One region of the Streptomyces misionensis genome, then DNA from elsewhere that is predicted to be linked to it. Evidence: predicted binding sites of a transcription regulator. Region 1 holds the regulator's gene; the other holds the start of a gene.

Region 1 (3,401 bases):
GTAGGGGTGGCCCACGACCAGGGCGTGCTCACTGGTCACCGACTCGGCGATGCGCCATTCCTTGCTGCCGGGCACCAGGTGGTCCACCAGGACGCCGAGCCGGGCGTCCGGGCCGGGGGCGAAGTCGGCGACGATCGAGGGCAGGTGGTCCACGCCCTCCAGGTACTCCACGACCACGCCCTCGATGCGCAGGTCGTCGCCCCAGACCTTCTCGACCAGCTCGGCGTCGTGCCGCCCCTCGACGTAGATGCGGCCGGCGCGGGCCACGCGGGCGCGGGCGCCGGGCACCGCGACCGAACCGGATGCCGTGCGGGCGGGACGGGCCGGGGCGGCGGCGGGGCGCACGAGGGTCACCGGGCGGCCCTCCAGCAGGAAACCGCGGGGTTCCAGCGGGAAGACCCGGTGCTTGCCGAAGCGGTCCTCCAGCGTGACCGTGCCCGCCTCGCAGCCGATCACCGCGCCGCAGAACCCGGTGCCGGGCTCCTCCACGACCAGGCCCGGCTCCGCGGGCACCTCCGGCACCGGCTGGGACTTCTTCCAGGGCGGGGTGAGGTCGGGGGAGTACTGGCGCATTCGGATGACGATAGGAGAAGAGCGGGGCGGGCGCTCACGACACGCCGAAACGCGCGGCCAGGGCGTCCCGTTGGCGCCGCACGAAGGCCGCGTCCACCACCGCTCCGTGACCGGGCACGTACAGCGCGTCCTCGCCGCCCAGCGCCAGCAGCCGGTCCAGCGCGGCCGGCCAGCGGGACGGTACGGCGTCCGGGCCCGCCTGGGGCTCGCCGGACTCCTCGACCAGGTCGCCGCAGAACACCACCTCTCGCTCGCCCGGCACCAGGACCACCAGGTCGTGGGCGGTGTGGCCGGGGCCGACGTTGGCCAGCAGCACCTGGCGGCCCCCGCCGAGGTCCAGGGTGCGCTCCCCGGAGACCAGGTGCCGCGGCGGGACCAGCGCCAGCGCCGCCTCCTCCGCGTCCGCCGCCGGCAGCCCGTGGTGGACGGCGTCGTGGCGCAGCGCGTCGCGCTCGCCGGCGAGCACCGCCTCCGCGCCCACCGCCGCGTACACCGCCGCCCCCGCGAACGCGGCGGCGCCGAAGACGTGGTCGAAATGGGCGTGGGTCAGCGCGAGATGGGTCACACGGCCGCCCGCCAGTTCCTCCGCCGCCGCCCGCAGCCGCGCCCCCTCGCCCAGGCTCGACCCGGCGTCCACCATCAGCGCCGTGTCCGCGCCCAGGACCAGCCCCGCCGTGCAGTCCCAGCCCGGCAGGCGGCACCGTCCGACCCCCGTGGTCAGCCGCTCCCATCCCCGCTCTTCCCAAGTCACCGTCATACCGCGACGCTAGCCCCACGAGCGGTCACGGGGGCACCGACCTTGCCCGGTGCGTACCCCACGGCCGTACACTGGGCCGGGGAACGCTGGCACTCGCACGCGAAGAGTGCCAGGCGCCCGAACCGAGGGACACAAGGGGACGACGTGCTGGAGGTGCGCGCGAATGCTGAGTGAACGCAGGCTTCAGGTGTTGCGCGCCATCGTCCAGGACTACGTCGGCACCGAGGAGCCGGTCGGGTCGAAGGCCCTGACCGAGCGGCACAACCTCGGCGTCTCCCCGGCCACCGTGCGCAACGACATGGCGGCCCTGGAGGACGAGGGGTTCATCGCCCAGCCGCACACCAGCGCGGGGCGCATCCCCACCGACAAGGGCTACCGGCTGTTCGTCGACAAGCTCGCCGGCGTCAAGCCGATGACCGCGCCCGAGCGGCGCGCGATCCAGAACTTCCTGGACGGCGCCGTCGACCTCGACGACGTGGTGGCGCGCACGGTACGGCTGCTCGCGCAGCTGACCCGGCAGGTCGCCGTCGTGCAGTACCCCTCCCTGACCCGGTCCACCGTGCGGCACGTGGAACTGCTCGCGCTCGCCCCGGCGCGCGTGATGCTGGTGCTGATCACGGACACCGGCCGGGTCGAGCAGCGGATGGTGGACTGCCCGGCGCCGTTCGGCGAGGCGTCCCTGGCGGATCTGCGCGCGCGGTTGAACAGCCGGGTCGCGGGCCGCCGGTTCGCGGACGTGCCGACACTGGTCGAGGACCTGCCGGACGCCTTCGAACCCGAGGATCGGGGTACGGTCTCCACGGTGCTCTCCACTCTTCTGGAGACACTGGTCGAGGAGAACGAGGAGCGGCTGATGATCGGCGGCACCGCCAATCTCACCCGTTTCGGACACGACTTCCCCCTCACGATCCGGCCCGTCCTGGAGGCGCTGGAGGAGCAGGTCGTGCTCCTCAAGCTCCTCGGCGAGGCGAAGGATCCGGGCATGACCGTGCGCATCGGGCACGAGATCGCCCACGAAGGACTCAACTCAACCTCCGTGGTGTCGGTGGGCTACGGTTCGGGCGGCGAGGCGGTTGCCAAGCTCGGCGTGGTCGGACCGACCCGCATGGACTACCCGGGAACGATGGGAGCGGTACGCGCAGTGGCACGGTACGTCGGACAGATCCTGGCGGAGTCGTAAGTGGCCACGGACTACTACGCCGTTCTCGGCGTGCGCCGCGACGCGTCGCAGGATGAGATCAAGAAGGCGTTCCGCCGGCTCGCGCGCGAGCTGCACCCGGACGTCAACCCCGATCCGAAGACCCAGGAGCGGTTCAAGGAGATCAACGCCGCTTACGAGGTGCTGTCGGACCCGCAGAAGAAGCAGGTCTACGACCTCGGCGGAGATCCCCTCTCGCAGTCCGGCGGCGCCGGCGCGGGCGGCTTCGGGGCCGGTGGCTTCGGCAACTTCTCCGACATCATGGACGCGTTCTTCGGCACGGCGTCGCAGCGCGGGCCGCGCTCGCGCACCCGGCGCGGCCAGGACGCGATGATCCGGATCGAGGTGGAGCTGGACGAGGCGGCCTTCGGGACCACCAAGGAGATCCAGGTCGACACCGCGGTCGTCTGCAACACCTGCAACGGCGAGGGCGCGGCTCCGGGCACGTCCGCGCAGACGTGTGACATGTGCCGCGGCCGCGGCGAGGTCTCGCAGGTCACCCGGTCCTTCCTGGGCCAGGTCATGACCTCGCGGCCGTGCCCCCAGTGCCAGGGCTTCGGCACCGTGGTGCCGACCCCGTGCCCGGAGTGCGCCGGCGACGGCCGCGTCCGCTCGCGGCGCACGCTGACGGTGAAGATCCCGGCCGGTGTCGACAACGGCACGCGGATCCAGCTCGCGGGCGAGGGCGAGGTCGGCCCCGGCGGCGGTCCGGCCGGCGACCTGTACGTCGAGATCCACGAGCTGCCGCACAGCACCTTCCAGCGCCGCGGCGACGATCTGCACTGCACGGTGACGATCCCGATGACCGCGGCGGCCCTCGGCACCAAGGTGCCGCTGGAGACGCTGGACGGCCTGGAGGAGGTCGACATCCGG
Region 2 (3,401 bases), 1.9 Mb from region 1:
GGCAAGCGCCCCACGCTCTTCCGCCCGCCCTACGGCAACTACAACCAGGACACCCTGGTCGCCGCCAAGTCCTGCGGCATCAAGTACGCGCCGATCTGGAACGAGGAGGTCTACGTCGACCACTGGGAGTTCCGCGAGGACGACCAGCAACTGCGCCGCGGCGACATCGTGCTCACCCACTTCCGGGGCCGCGGCGACTGGGACGGCACGATGGTCGACGACATGCGCCGCTTCCTCAACAAGGTCACCCGCGAGGGCTATGCCGTGGCCCGCCTGGAGGACTACCTGTGAGCCGGCCGGGGGACCCCAGGTGAGCCGACCGGGGGAGGGCCGGCGGGCGGTCCGCGAGCGGCGCGGCCCGGGCCGCGCCGCGGCCGGTGCCGTGGCGCTGTGCTCGCTGCTCCTGCTCGTGGGCTGCGCCCAGTCCGTCGACCCCATCGAACGGCTGGGCAGGAAGGCGGCCGAGGGCGTCCACCCGCACGCCCCCGCGTCCGTCCAGCCCTACCGCCGCTGGGGCCTGACCGCGCCGCTCGCCCGTCCCCCGGTGCCCGCAGCCCGCCCCCTCGCGGCGCGTACGGGCCCCACCCCGCTGCCCCCGGTCGTGGACCACGTCCCCACCCGCGACCGGGTCGTCTTCCTCACCTACGACGACGCCGGGCGGGACCCCGGCTTCACCGCCATGGTCCGCCAACTCCGACTCCCGGTGAGCCTGTTCGTCCCCGACGGCACCCGGCCGGACGACCTCGCCCGGCTCCGCGCCGCCGGCGCCGCCGTGGAGAACCGCGCCCCCGACCGCCCCCCGCTGGCCGGCAGGCCGTACACCGTCCAGCGCGCCGCGATCTGCGCCCGCCGGGACCGGCTGCGCGCCCGCCTCTTCCGCCCGCCCGGCGGCGCCTACGACCGCACCACCCGGCGCGCGGCGGCCGGCTGCGGCATCACCGTCCTCACCCTCTGGCGTGCCGCCCTGACCCCCGCCGGGCTGACCTACCCCCGGGGTCCCCGCCACCTCCGCCCCGGTGACATCGTCCGCGTCACCCCCGGGGCCCCCGCGTCCCGTCTCCTGCGCGGCCTCCAGCGGCGGAACCTGACGGTGGGCCGCCTGGAGGACTACCTGTAGAGGACCGGGTACGGCCGACGCGCCACGACGTCATTGGCACTCCGCTTGACCGAGTGCTAATCGCAGTCATAGTCTCGGGTCTGGCACTCCCCCCTGGAGAGTGCCAACAACGCGACGGGCAGGTCCGGCACCCGCGACGACGGATCGACCTGGTCGCCACCTCAGACAGTTAACCCCGTGAGATCTCCGAAGGGGGAGGTCGGATCGTGACGACCGCCAGCTCCAAGGTTGCCATCAAGCCGCTCGAGGACCGCATCGTGGTCCAGCCGCTGGACGCCGAGCAGACCACGGCCTCTGGCCTGGTCATCCCGGACACCGCGAAGGAGAAGCCCCAGGAGGGCGCCGTCCTCGCCGTGGGCCCGGGCCGGTTCGAGAACGGCGAGCGCCTGCCGCTCGACGTCAAGGTCGGCGACGTCGTCCTCTACAGCAAGTACGGCGGCACCGAGGTGAAGTACAGCGGCGAGGAGTACCTCGTCCTCTCGGCTCGCGACGTTCTCGCGATCATCGAGAAGTAATCACCCCGAGCAAACCTTTGCTTTGAGCTGCGCCCCTGGCCCCCGCGACCGATAACGAAGCCGGGCGCCCGGGGCGCAGTTCGTCTTTGTACCCACAGATTTCCGAGAGGGCTCCCGCTGTCATGGCGAAGATCCTGAAGTTCGACGAGGACGCCCGTCGCGCCCTTGAGCGCGGCGTCAACAAGCTGGCCGACACGGTCAAGGTGACGATCGGCCCCAAGGGTCGCAACGTCGTCATCGACAAGAAGTTCGGCGCCCCCACCATCACCAACGACGGCGTCACCATCGCCCGCGAGGTGGAGATCGAGGACCCGTACGAGAACCTCGGCGCGCAGCTGGTGAAGGAGGTGGCGACCAAGACCAACGACATCGCGGGCGACGGCACCACCACCGCCACCGTGCTCGCCCAGGCGCTGGTGCGCGAGGGCCTGAAGAACGTCGCCGCCGGTGCCTCCCCGGCCGCCCTGAAGAAGGGCATCGACGCCGCGGTGAAGGCCGTCTCCGACGACCTGCTCGCCACCGCCCGTCCGATCGACGAGAAGTCCGACATCGCCGCCGTGGCCGCGCTGTCCGCCCAGGACCAGCAGGTCGGCGAGCTGATCGCCGAGGCCATGGACAAGGTCGGCAAGGACGGTGTCATCACCGTCGAGGAGTCCAACACCTTCGGTCTGGAGCTGGACTTCACCGAGGGCATGGCCTTCGACAAGGGCTACCTGTCCCCGTACTTCGTGACCGACCAGGAGCGTATGGAGGCCGTCCTCGACGACCCGTACATCCTGATCAACCAGGGCAAGATCTCCGCCATCGCGGACCTGCTGCCGCTGCTGGAGAAGGTCATCCAGGCCGGCTCCTCCAAGCCGCTGCTGATCATCGCCGAGGACATCGAGGGCGAGGCCCTGTCGACCCTGGTCGTCAACAAGATCCGCGGCACCTTCAACGCCGTCGCGGTGAAGGCCCCCGGCTTCGGCGACCGCCGCAAGGCGATGCTCCAGGACATGGCCGTCCTCACCGGCGCCACCGTCATCTCCGAGGAGGTCGGCCTCAAGCTCGACCAGGTCGGCATCGACGTGCTCGGCTCCGCCCGCCGCGTCACCGTCACCAAGGACGACACCACGATCGTCGAGGGTGCCGGCAAGGCCGAGGACCTCAACGGCCGCGTCGCGCAGATCAAGGCCGAGATCGAGAACACCGACTCCGACTGGGACCGCGAGAAGCTCCAGGAGCGCCTCGCGAAGCTGGCCGGCGGCGTGTGCGTGATCAAGGTCGGCGCCGCCACCGAGGTGGAGCTGAAGGAGAAGAAGCACCGTCTGGAGGACGCCATCTCCGCGACCCGCGCCGCGGTCGAGGAGGGCATCGTCTCCGGTGGTGGCTCCGCGCTCGTCCACGCGTCCAAGGTCCTGGAGGGCAACCTCGACAAGACCGGCGACGAGGCCACCGGTGTCGCCGTGGTCCGCAACGCGGTCGTCGAGCCGCTGCGCTGGATCGGCGAGAACGCCGGCCAGGAGGGCTACGTCATCGTCTCCAAGGTCAAGGACCTCGACAAGGGCCAGGGCTACAACGCCGCCACCGGCGAGTACGGCGACCTGATCAAGGCCGGCGTCATCGACCCGGTCAAGGTCACCCGCTCCGCCCTGGAGAACGCCGCCTCCATCGCCTCCCTGCTGCTCACGACCGAGACCCTGGTCGTCGAGAAGAAGGAAGAGGAAGAGCCGGCCGCCGCCGCGGGTCACAGCCACGGCCACGCCCACTGACGCGAGACCGGTGAACTC

The links. The regulator HrcA, encoded in region 1, represses chaperone genes, less so after heat shock. The targets are predictions, from matches to a motif close to TTNGCACTCNGNNNNNCNGAGTGCNAA.
Region 2: the regulator HrcA is predicted to act here: its motif matches at 1,151-1,177, upstream of groES (co-chaperone GroES).

What each region holds. Positions count from the first base shown of each region.
Region 1 is NZ_FNTD01000004.1:2,825,112-2,828,512, reverse strand. It holds gene BLW85_RS14545 (DUF3097 domain-containing protein) at 1-573, opposite strand, end outside; gene BLW85_RS14540 (MBL fold metallo-hydrolase) at 608-1,330, opposite strand; gene hrcA (heat-inducible transcriptional repressor HrcA) at 1,494-2,510, shown strand; gene dnaJ (molecular chaperone DnaJ) at 2,511-3,401, shown strand, end outside.
Region 2 is NZ_FNTD01000004.1:4,774,616-4,778,016, forward strand. It holds gene BLW85_RS23475 (polysaccharide deacetylase family protein) at 1-291, shown strand, start outside; gene BLW85_RS23480 (polysaccharide deacetylase family protein) at 311-1,117, shown strand; gene groES (co-chaperone GroES) at 1,324-1,632, shown strand; gene groL (chaperonin GroEL) at 1,755-3,383, shown strand.